One region of the Microbacterium sp. JZ37 genome, then DNA from elsewhere that is predicted to be linked to it. Evidence: predicted binding sites of a transcription regulator. Region 1 holds the regulator's gene; the other holds the start of a gene.

Region 1 (5,904 bases):
GGCGATCTCATCTCGGCCATCCACGAGACCGGCCTCTTCCTCGAGCAGGAGCACGAGTCCGGGGGCACGCGAGTCCATGCGCGCGTGTCGCCGCGTCTCGCCGCCGAGCTCGAGCGCTTCTCGAGCGCGGGGTGAGCGCGGGGTCCGCCTCGCTCAGCCGAGCGCGGCGGACCCCAGCCACACGTGGGCGGTGATCGCGAGCGCCTGCGCCCAGCTCACCATGCTCCCGACGAGGAAGTACTCCGCCTGCGTGCCGCGCTCGCGGTCGCGGGAGATCTCGGGGAAGCGCACGATTCCCTTGGCCGCGATGAGCGCGGCGACGACCGGGTAGGCGTGCGCGAGCAGGAGGCCGCCGACGACGATCCGCTCGAGCGGTCCGATGAGGCGTCCGCCGCGGAGCGTGTGCACGTCCTGCAGGTCGGGCGCCGCGGTGTCGCGCTCGCCGCGCTGGCCGAAGAGGCGCCGCCGCCGCGACGGGGCGACGTCGCCGTCCGCGGGGACGTCCTCCGTGCGCAGCGCGGTGCGGACGACCCGGTTCGCCGACTCGAGCAGGAACAGGGCGCCGCCGGCCGCGAGGAGGACGAGCGACAGGGGAAGGCCCTCGCCCTGCCCCCACTCGACGCGGATGGCGACCGCGGGCGGCGGGATGACGATCGCCGTCAGGGCGATGCCGCCCAGGAGCACGACCGGGAGGAAGCCGAGCGGAGAGTCGTCGGCGCGCATGGTCGCGAGCCAGCCGAGCGCGGCGACGACCGGGGCCAGCGCCAGGACGAGCGAAGCGAGCGGATCGGCGCCGAGCGCCGCGCCGGCGAGCGCGCAGACGACGAGCACGGCAGACACGCCCGCCGTGCGCAGGCGCGCGCCCGGCGCTGCCGCGCGGATGAGGTCGGCGCCGCCGATCGCGGCGAGCACGAGCGCTGTCAGTTCCATCGCGTCAGACCGTACCCCGCGGGTCGGACAGGCCCTCGATCTCGAGGGGCGGCACGCCGGGCGTCTCGAACCCGAGGACGGCGCCGAGGAACGCGACCTCGGCCTCGAACGAGCGGATGATCGCCTCGCGTCCGCGGAACCCGTGCGCCTCGCCCTCGAACAGCAGGTAGGCGTGCGGGACCCCGTTCGCCGCGAGCGCGTCGCGCAGCGCCTCGGACTGCGAGGGCGGCACGACCGGGTCGTCCGCGCCCTGGAGGATGAGGAGGGGCGTGCGGAGCGCTTCGGGGCGAGACAGCGGCGATCGCCTCGCGTACAGCTCCTCCGCCTCGGGGAGCGGGCCGACGAGGCCGTCGATGTAGCGCGCCTCGAAATCGTGCGTCTCGGCGACGAGCATCCGCAGGTCGGCGACGCCGTAGCGGCTGATCCCGGCCGAGAACACGTCGGTGTCGGCGATCGCGCACAGCACGGTCCATCCGCCCGCCGATCCTCCGCGCACCGCGAGGCGCGCGGGGTCGGCGATGCCGGCTTCGGCGATGCCGCGCGCGGCGGCCGCGACGTCCTCGACGTCGACCACGCCCCATCCGCCCTTGAGGCGCTCGCGGTACGCGCGCCCGTAGCCGGTCGATCCGCCGTAGTTGACATCGAGCACGCCGATGCCCCGGCTCGTGAAGTACGCGACCGCGAGGGAGAGGTCGCCCGAGACGTGCGCGGTCGGGCCGCCGTGCACGAGCACGAGATACGGCGGCAGGTCGCCCTCGGGGCCCGTCGCGAGCGGGTTCGTCGGCGGATACGCGAAGGCGTGCACATCCCCTCGCGGCCCGGGGAACGACAGCGGCAGCGCCTCGGGCATCCACGCCGGGTCGAGGTCGGTCTCCCCGCCGCGCACCGGCGCGAAGGTCCGCGCGTCGACGTCGAGGAGCCAGATGCCGCCCGGCGTCCGCGGACCGGCGCCCGACAGCAGCAGGCGTGCGCCGTCGACGTCCTTGACGAGCATCTGCCCGAGCGGCGTCTCGAGCTCCGTCACCGCCCGCGTTCCGGGATCGACGAGCACGAGCCGGTCGCGTCCGTTCGTCTGCACCGCGGCGATCCGCCCGTCCTCGAGCCGCGCGTACCAGCGGGTGCCGAGATTCCAGAGCGGCCCGCCCGTGTCGGCGTCGGCAGGCAGGAGCGGCTCCACGACGGCGCCTCCGGCCGCGTCGAGCCGGGCGCGGCGGAGGTTCCATCGGGCAGGGCCGCCGGGCGCGGCAGGAGGGTCCGCGACGAACAGGAGCTCATCGTCCGCCGCCCATTCGGGCTGCAGCGCCGACACATCCTGACCGTCCGCGACGCCGCGCCCGCCGGCGAGTGTCGTCCAGCGGCGCACGCGCCCATCCGATTCGATGCGCCCGACGCGCAGCTCCGCGGCATCCCACGGCATGTCCGGATGGTCCCACGCGATCCACGCGAGCCGGCCAGCGCGCGGTGCGGGGTAGGCGACGAAGTCGCTCCCTGCGACGACGCTCACGATCGCGGACGCGTCCTCCGCCGCACTGCCGTCGAGCGGGATGACGACGATGTCGCGACGGGGAGCCCCCGTGGCGCCCTGCGTCTCGCGGACCGCCCACAGCCGGCCCTCCGCGAGGACGAGGTCGCCGAACGCCATGCCGGTGCCCGCGGGCGTGAGCGGGATGGGCTCCGCATCGGTCGTGCGCAGGTACACGCGCTGATCCGACTGCTCGACGAAGAGGAGCGCGCCGTCGTCGGCCGCGGTCCACGCGCCGCCTCCGTACTCGTGGACGCGCGACCGCGCGCTCCACGGCGCGGGAAGAACGCTCGCGCCGTCGCTCGCCCGCAGCACCGCTGTGCGCCCCCGCTCGGCCGCGACTCCCTCGGCCCACCACACGTCGCCCCCGACGAACCGCGCGTCGCCGAGGCGCGGGGAGTTCCCCGCGATGTCGGACGCCGCGATGGGCGACGGCCACGAGCCGAACGGGAGCGTCTGCGTCATGTCCTCCACGGTAACCGGCGACGTTCCGACACGGAGCGTCACAGATGCTCCCGCGCCCGCGCGCGGGCGACTACGGTCGGGAGAGGAGAGGCCGGATGCGGCGGCAGGGGATCGCCGCGGCGACCGGAGAGCACGGAGGAGGGACATGGCGACGTCGGCCACGCCGTTCTCGTTCGAGCTGTACCCGCCGCGCACGCCCGCGCGCACCGCGGCTCTCGAGGAGACCATCCGCCGCCTGGCCGCAGCAGGCCCGGACTTCCTCTCCGTCACGTACGGCGCGGGCGGCTCCACGGGCGGTGCGTCGCTACGCGTGCTGCGGTGGATCCGCGAGAACACGGACGTCGAGCCGCTCGCTCACCTCACGTGCGTCGGCAACGACTACGCGACGGCGAGCGCCCTCATCCGCGAGTTCCTCGACGCGGGCATCCTCAGCTTCCTCGCCATCCGCGGCGACCCGCCCGCCGGGAAGGATGAGGACGACGCGTTCCTGGGCGACCTGCGGACCTCGGCCGAGCTGGTCCAGCTCATCCACCGCGTGCAGGCCGAGCGCGCTCCCTACGGCGAGACGACGATCCCGGGCGTTCCCGAGGCGGTGCGGGTGGACCGCGCCCCGCGTGCGCGCACGCTCGTCGCGGCCTTCCCCAACGGGCATCCGCGCTCGCGCCATCCGCTCGAGCACCTCGATGCGCTCCTCGCGAAGCAGGCGGCCGGCGCCGAGGCGGCGATCACCCAGCTCTTCTTCCATGCCGACGACTACCTGCGCTTCGTCGATCGCGCCCGGGCCGCGGGCGTGACCATCCCGATCCTCCCCGGCATCATGCCCGTGACCTCTCCCGCCAAGCTCGCGCGCATGCTCGAGCTCACGGGCGAGCCCCTGCCGTCGGAGCTGTCGATCGCGCTCGAGGTCGAGCCGACCCCCGAGGGCCGCAGGGAGATCGGCATCGCCTACGCGGCGGACCTCGCGCGCGAGGTGCTCGCCGGCGGGGCCCCGGGCATCCACCTCTACGCCTTCAACGAGCACGAGACCGTGCTCGCGGTGCTGCGCGAAGCCGGGGTCGCGCTGCGCGAGACCGCGGCTTCCTGACCGCCGGTTCGCTCCCGGCACACGAGGAGGGCGGGAGCCGACCGGCTCCCGCCCTCCTCGTCTGCGCCGTCAGACCGCGCGCAGGATGGCGACGACCTTGCCGAGGACCACAGCGTCGTCGGCGAGGATCGGCTCGAACGCCGAGTTGCGCGGGAGGAGCCAGGTGTGGCCGTCGCGCTGACGGAACGTCTTGACGGTCGCCTCGCCGTCGACCATGGCCGCGACGATGTCTCCGTTCTCCGCCGTGCCCTGCGACCGGATGACGACCCAGTCGCCGTCGCAGATCGCCGCGTCGATCATCGACTCGCCGCTGACCTTGAGCATGAACAGCTCGCCCTTGCCGACGAGCTGTCGGGGGAGGGGGAAGATCTCCTCGACCTGCTGCTCGGCCGTGATCGGGACGCCGGCGGCGATGCGGCCGACCAGCGGCACGAGAGCGGCGTCGCCGACCGCGGGGCCCGAGTCGGCCGGGTTCTCGGCCGCCGAGCCCGGGAGATCGATGAGCACCTCCATCGCGCGGGTCTTCCCGGGGTCGCGACGCAGGTAGCCGCTCAGCTCGAGCTGCCCGAGCTGATGCGTCACGCTCGAGAGCGACTTCAGTCCGACCGCGTCGCCGATCTCGCGCATGCTCGGCGGGTAGCCGTTGTGCTGGATGGAGCGCTGGATGACCTCGAGGATGGCCAGCTGCTTGTCGCTCAGGTTCTTGCGCCGCCGCGTGCGCGGCTTCTCCTCGCGCGTGCCCGCATCCGTCATGTCGTGCTCCTTCGCTGCCCCGCTCGAATGTCGGAGGTGCGTGATGTGGTGGTCCCGTCAGGACGACGCTAGCGGATCTCGACGGGATTCCGGGAGATTTGTTCGAGCGTGTCTCGCAGAAGTCGCGAAACCCGTTCGAAGAGAGTTCTTGACACCGCGACCACATCGAAGATAGGTTCGGAACATCACTTCGGGTCCGTCTCTCCCGGCCGAGCAGACGGACTCGAAGTGATCTACAGGAAGGAACCGCCATGCGCACGACCAGCTCCGCTCCGGCACGCTCGACCCGCCTCCGACTCACGGTGCGCGGCCGCCGGGTCCTCGCCGCGCTCGCCGCGGCTCCGCTCGTCGCGGCGATCGGATTCGGGGTGCTCAGCGGCGGCGCGGCCCTCGCCTCGCGCGAGGACAGTGCGCCTGCCGGCACCTTCGACACCGTCACGGTCATGGCGGGCGACACCCTGTGGGACATCGCGCAGGCGGTCGCCCCCGAGGCGGACCCGCGCGACGTCGTCGACGAGATCCTGCACCTCAACCAGCTCCCGGGGAGCGACATCGCCGCGGGGCAGGAGATCGCCATCCCCGCCGCCTACTCGACGGGCGAGTGAGTCCGTCGCGCGCTCTAGCATGGACGGGTGACCGTCTCTCTCGATGACCTCCCCCTGCGCGACGACCTCCGCGGACAGCAGCCCTACGGCGCTCCGCAGGCGCCGCTGCCCGTCGCGCTGAACGTCAACGAGAACACGCACCCGATCCCCGACGAGGTCGCCGACGACATCGCGGACTCGGTGGCCCTCGCGCTGCGGGATGTGAACCGCTACCCGGATCGCGAGTTCACGGCGCTCCGCGAGGGGTTCGCGGAGTACCTCGGGCACGGGCTCGAGCCCGAGCAGATCTGGGCCGCGAACGGCTCGAACGAAGTGCTGCAGCACCTCCTCCAGGCGTTCGCCGGACCGGGGCGGACGGCGTTCGGCTTCGCCCCCACCTACTCGATGTACACGCTGCTGACGCGCGGCGTCGGCGCGACGTTCGTCTCGGGGGAGCGGGGGGCGAACTTCTCCCTCACGCCCGAGAGCGCGGCCGCGCAGGTCGCGGAGGCCAGGCCCGACGTCGTGTTCCTGTGCGCACCGAACAACCCGACGGGGACGCCGCT
Region 2 (5,904 bases), 290 kb from region 1:
TCGAGCCGGGGCTGCAGCTCCTCGTTCAGGATCTCGGCCGACCGGGTCGCGCGCACCTCGGCGTCTCCGCGTCGGGCGCGGCGGACCGCGGGGCCCTTCGCGCGGCCAACGCCGCGGTCGGCAACGGGCACGGCGAGGCCGGCCTCGAGCTGCTCGGCGGCGGAGCGCGGCTGCGCCTCCGCGGCGCGGGCGTCCTCGCGCTCGCGGGCGCGGAGGTCGACGCCGCGCTCGTGCACGCCGACGGCGGGAGCGAGCCGGTGCCGCGCGGCGCGCCGACCGCCTTCCGCGAGGGCGACGAGCTCGTGACGGGCTTCGCGACGCGCGGTGTGCGCGCCCTCGTGGCGTTCCGAGGCGGTCTCGCTCTCACTCCCGTGCTCGGCAGCCTCGCGACCGACACCCTCGCCGGCATCGGGCCGCGCGAGCTCGGCGGACGCGCTCTCCGAGCGGGCGATGTCGTGCCGCTGCGCGGGCTCTCCGGCGTTCGCGACGCGGTCGCGCCATGGTCTCCCGCGCCGCGCGCTCTTCCCGCCCCTGGCGAGACCGTCGAGCTGCGGGTCGTGCGCGGGCCGCGCGACGACTGGTTCGCGGCGGACGCCCTCGACGCGCTCCTCGGCGACGAGTGGGCGGCGACGTCCCGCTCGGATCGGGTCGGGATCCGCCTCGAGGGGGCGCGGCCGCTCGCGCGCGCCGTGCCCGGCGAGCTCCCGAGCGAGGGGACGGAGACGGGGGCCGTCCAGGTGCCGCCGCACGGCCATCCGGTCGTCTTCCTGCCCGACCACCCGCTCACCGGCGGCTATCCCGTGATCGCCTCGGTGGTGGCCGCCGACCTCGACCTGGCGGGGCAGATCCCGCCCGGCGCGCGCGTGCGCTTCCGGCTCTCCGGCGCCGATGTCGGACGCCCCTCCTAGGCTGGAGGCATGCAGACCACACGCAGCGTCCGGCCCTTCGAGGTGGTGAGCGAGTACCAGCCCAGCGGCGACCAGCCCAAGGCGATCGCCGAGCTCGCCGCGCGCATCAACGCGGGTGAGACCGACGTGGTCCTGCTCGGCGCGACCGGAACGGGCAAGTCCGCGACGACCGCGTGGCTCATCGAGCAGGTGCAGCGCCCCACGCTCGTCCTCGCGCACAACAAGACCCTCGCGGCGCAGCTCGCGAACGAGTTCCGCGATCTCCTGCCGAACAACGCGGTCGAGTACTTCGTGTCGTACTACGACTACTACCAGCCAGAGGCGTACGTCCCGCAGACCGACACCTTCATCGAGAAGGACTCGTCGATCAACGCGGAGGTCGAGCGGCTGCGGCACTCCACGACGAACACGCTGCTGAGCCGCCGCGACGCCGTCGTCGTGAGCACGGTGTCCTGCATCTACGGCCTCGGCTCGCCCGAGGAGTACCTCCGCGCGCTCGTCGCGCTCCAGGTGGGGGAGCGCTACGACCGCGACGCGATCATCCGCCAGTTCGTGGCGATGCAGTACAACCGCAACGACGTCGACTTCTCGCGCGGCAACTTCCGCGTCCGCGGCGACACGATCGAGATCATCCCCGTGTACGAGGAGTTCGCCATCCGGATCGAGCTGTTCGGCGACGAGATCGAGGCGCTCTACAAGCTGCACCCGCTCACGGGCGATGTCATCGAGCGCATGGACGCGGTCGCGATCTTCCCGGCGACGCACTACGCGGCCGGCACCGACACCGTGCAGCGGGCGATCAAGACCATCGAGGAGGAGCTCGCCGAGCGCCTGCAGGAGTTCGAGAAGCAGGGCAAGCTGCTCGAGGCGCAGCGGCTGAAGATGCGCACGACCTTCGACCTCGAGATGCTGCAGCAGCTCGGCTTCTGCTCCGGGATCGAGAACTACTCGCGCCATCTCGACCAGCGCGCGCCGGGCGAGCCGCCGCACACCCTGCTCGACTTCTTCCCCGACGACTTCCTCCTCGTCATCGACGAGTCGCACGTCACGGTGCCGCAGATCGGCGCGATGTACGAGGGAGACGCATCCCGCAAGCGCACGCTCGTCGAGCACGGCTTCCGCCTGCCGAGCGCGATGGACAACCGGCCGCTGCGGTGGGACGAGTTCAAGGAGCGCATCGGGCAGACGGTCTACCTGTCGGCGACCCCCGGCAAGTACGAGATGGGCGTGGCCGACACGGTCGTGGAGCAGATCATCCGCCCGACGGGCCTCGTCGACCCGCGGATCGTCGTCAAGCCGTCCAAGGGGCAGATCGACGACCTCCTCGAGCAGATCCGCCAGCGCGTCGACCGCGACGAGCGCGTGCTCGTCACGACGCTCACGAAGAAGATGGCGGAGGAGCTCACCGACTTCCTCGGCGAGCACGGCGTCCGCGTCCGGTACCTCCACTCCGACGTCGACACGCTGCGGCGCGTCGAGCTGCTCACCGAGCTGCGTCAGGGCGTGTACGACGTGCTCGTCGGCATCAACCTGCTGCGCGAGGGGCTCGACCTCCCCGAGGTCTCGCTGGTCGCCATCCTCGACGCCGACAAGGAGGGCTTCCTGCGCTCGGGCACCTCGCTCATCCAGACGATCGGGCGCGCCGCGCGCAACGTGTCCGGCGAGGTGCACATGTACGCCGACAGCATCACCGACTCGATGCGCAAGGCGATCGACGAGACCGAGCGGCGGCGCGAGATCCAGATCGCCTACAACCGCGAGCACGGCATCGACCCGCAGCCCCTGCGCAAGAGGATCGCCGACATCACCGACTCCCTCGCGCGCGAGGAGGCCGACACCGCGAGTCTGCTCTCGAAGCGGGACTCCGCGCGCACCAAGACCGGCAAGGGGCGCGCGCCCACGCCCGTGCGCAAGCGCGAGGGCATCGCCGCGGAGGGGGCGATGCAGCTCGAGGAGGCGATCGCCGACCTCACGCAGCAGATGCTCGTCGCCGCCGAGGAGCTCAAGTTCGAGCTCGCCGCGCGGCTGCGCGACGAGGTCCAGGACCTCAAGAAGGAGCTCCGGCAGATGGAGAAGGCCGGCCACGCGTGAGCGCGCGGTCCGCGTCGGGCGGCGCCCGGCGCGGACGCGGCTGCACTCACTCCTCCGGGCAGTAGAGCACGCCGTCGCGCTCGACGTGCTCGACGCGCGTGCGACCGCAGTGCGTGCACGGCGCACCGGGTCCGTCGCCGAGCTGCGCGGGTCCGGCGATGCGGATGAGCACGTCGTTGGCCCACTCGTAGATGCCGCCCGCCTCGCGGATGCGCTCCCGGAGATGCGGGTGGTGGTGCGTTCCGCTCTCCATGCTGATCATCTCCTCTCCCTCCAGTGTGCGCCTCCCGGGGCGCGGAGGACAGGGGATGCGCGGCACCGCTCGTCACGCGCGGATCTTCGAATCCGCTGAGCGAACACGTCGAACAAACGTCCAGATGTCCGTGGGGGTCCGTAGGATTGGATCGTGCCCATCATCCCCGTCGCCTCGCCCGGAAAGATCAGTGTCCGCGGTGCCCGCGTGCACAATCTCAAGAACGTCGACCTCGACATCCCGCGCGACGCGCTCGTCGTGTTCACCGGCCTGTCGGGCTCGGGGAAGTCGAGCCTCGCGTTCGACACGATCTTCGCGGAGGGGCAGCGGCGCTACGTCGAGTCGCTGAGCGCGTACGCGCGCCAGTTCCTCGGCCAGGTCGACCGCCCCGACGTCGACCTCATCGAGGGGCTGAGCCCCGCGGTGTCGATCGACCAGAAGTCGACGAACCGGAACCCGCGCTCGACCGTCGGCACGATCACCGAGATCTACGACTACCTGCGCCTCCTGTGGGCGCGCATCGGCGTGCCGCACTGCCCGCAGTGCGGCGAGCGGATCCAGCGCCAGACCGTGCAGCAGATCGCCGACCAGCTGATGACCCTCGAGGAGGGCACGCGCTACCAGATCGTCGCGCCCGTCGTCACGCAGAAGAAGGGCGAGTTCGTCGACCTCTTCAAGGAGCTCGCGGCGAAGGGCTACTCGCGCGCGGTCGTCGACGGCGAGCTCGTGCAGCTGGCTGAGCCGCCCGTGCTCAAGAAGTCGTACAAGCACGACATCGCGGTCGTCGTCGACCGTCTCGTCGCTCGCGCCGACATCCTCGGCCGCGTGACCGACTCCGTCGAGACCGCGCTCGGCCTCGCGGGCGGCGTCCTCCAGGTCAACTTCGTCGACGAGGAGGGCGACGACGCGTGGCAGTCGTTCTCCGAGAAGCTCGCCTGCCCCAACGGGCACGCGCTGCAGCTCACCGAGATCGAGCCGCGCACGTTCTCGTTCAACGCCCCGTTCGGCGCCTGCCCCGCGTGCTCGGGTCTCGGCACCCGGATGTCCGTCGACGTCGAGCTCATGCTCGGCGATGAGGAGCTCTCGATCCGCGAGGGCGTCATCGTGCCGTGGACGACGCAGGGCAAGGGCCTCTTCCAGTACTACGAGCGTCTCCTCGAGGGCCTCGCCGACGAGATGAGCTTCTCGCTCGACACCCCGTGGCGGGCGCTCCCGCAGATCGTGAAGGACGCGGTCCTGCACGGGCAGGACTACAAGGTCAACGTGCGGTTCAAGAACCGCTGGGGCCGCGAGGTCCGGTACGCGAGCGGCTTCGAGGGCGTCGTGCCCTACATCGAGCGCCAGTACGCGCAGGCCGAGACCGACACCACGCGCGCGCGGTGGGCGGAGTACCTGCGCGAGGTCCCCTGCCCCGTGTGCGAGGGCGCGCGCCTCAAGCCCGAGGTGCTCGCGGTCAAGGTGGGCGGCCGGTCGATCGCCGAGACGGCCGACCTCAGCCTCGAGGACACGCTCGCGATGATGAACCAGGTCACGCTGACCGACCGCGAGAAGCAGATCGCCGCGCAGATCCTGCGCGAGATCCGCGTCCGCCTCGAGTTCCTCATCCAGGTCGGCCTCAACTACCTCACGCTGAGCCGTGCCGCCGGGTCGCTCTCGGGCGGGGAGGCGCAGCGCATCCGGCTCGCGACGCAGATCGGGACGGGATTGACGGGCGTGCTCTACGTGCTCGACGAGCCGTCGATCGGCCTCCACCAGCGCGACAACCGGCGACTCATCGAGACGCTCGTCACGCTGCGCGACCTCGGCAACACGCTCGTCGTCGTCGAGCACGACGAGGAGACGATCGAGGCGTCCGACTGGGTCGTCGACATCGGCCCGCGCGCGGGCATCGGCGGGGGAGAGGTCATCCACTCCGGTCCGTTCGAGGCGCTCGTCGAGGACGAGCGGTCGCTCACGGGCGACTACCTCGCCGGCCGGCGGATGATCGAGATCCCGCGCAAGCGCCGCCGGATCGACCGCAAGCGCATGCTCTCGGTCGTCGGAGCCCGTGCGAACAACCTCAAGAACGTGACGGCCGAGTTCCCGCTGGGCGTGCTCACGGCGGTCACCGGCGTGAGCGGGTCGGGCAAGTCGACCCTCGTGAACGACATCCTCTACGAGGTGCTCGCGCAGCGCCTCAACGGCGCCCGCACCGTGCCCGGCAAGCACACGCGCGTCACGGGCCTCGAGCACCTCGACAAGGTCGTGCACGTCGACCAGGCGCCGATCGGGCGCACGCCGCGGTCGAACCCCGCGACCTACACGGGCGTCTTCGATCGCATCCGCAACCTGTTCGCGGAGACGCCCGAGGCGAAGGTGCGCGGCTACAAGGCCGGCCGCTTCAGCTTCAACGTCAAGGGCGGGCGGTGCGAGGCGTGCTCGGGCGACGGCACGCTCAAGATCGAGATGAACTTCCTCCCCGACGTCTACGTCGACTGCGAGGTGTGCCACGGCAAGCGCTACAACCGCGACACCCTGCAGGTGCACTACAAGGGCAAGAACATCGCCGAGGTCCTCGAGATGTCGATCGCCGAGGCGGAGGAGTTCTTCGAGCCGATCCAGGCCATCCACCGGTACATGAAGACGCTCGTCGACGTGGGGCTGGGCTACGTC

Evidence for each region. Region 1 encodes LexA, which represses DNA repair genes until DNA is damaged. Its sites were predicted from a motif close to TCGAACANNTGTTCGA; they were not measured.
Region 2: the regulator LexA is predicted to act here: its motif matches at 3,361-3,376, upstream of uvrA (excinuclease ABC subunit UvrA).

What each region holds. Positions count from the first base shown of each region.
Region 1 is NZ_CP045253.1:2,375,115-2,381,018, reverse strand. Features, by position in the region: gene hflX (GTPase HflX) at 1-135, shown strand, start outside; gene GC092_RS11020 (hypothetical protein) at 154-930, opposite strand; gene GC092_RS11015 (alpha/beta hydrolase family protein) at 935-2,917, opposite strand; gene GC092_RS11010 (methylenetetrahydrofolate reductase) at 3,063-4,001, shown strand; gene lexA (transcriptional repressor LexA) at 4,071-4,754, opposite strand; gene GC092_RS11000 (LysM peptidoglycan-binding domain-containing protein) at 5,006-5,359, shown strand; gene GC092_RS10995 (histidinol-phosphate transaminase) at 5,387-5,904, shown strand, end outside.
Region 2 is NZ_CP045253.1:2,085,281-2,091,184, reverse strand. Features, by position in the region: gene GC092_RS09685 (5-oxoprolinase subunit B/C family protein) at 1-908, shown strand, start outside; gene uvrB (excinuclease ABC subunit UvrB) at 918-2,999, shown strand; gene GC092_RS09675 (hypothetical protein) at 3,046-3,252, opposite strand; gene uvrA (excinuclease ABC subunit UvrA) at 3,406-5,904, shown strand, end outside.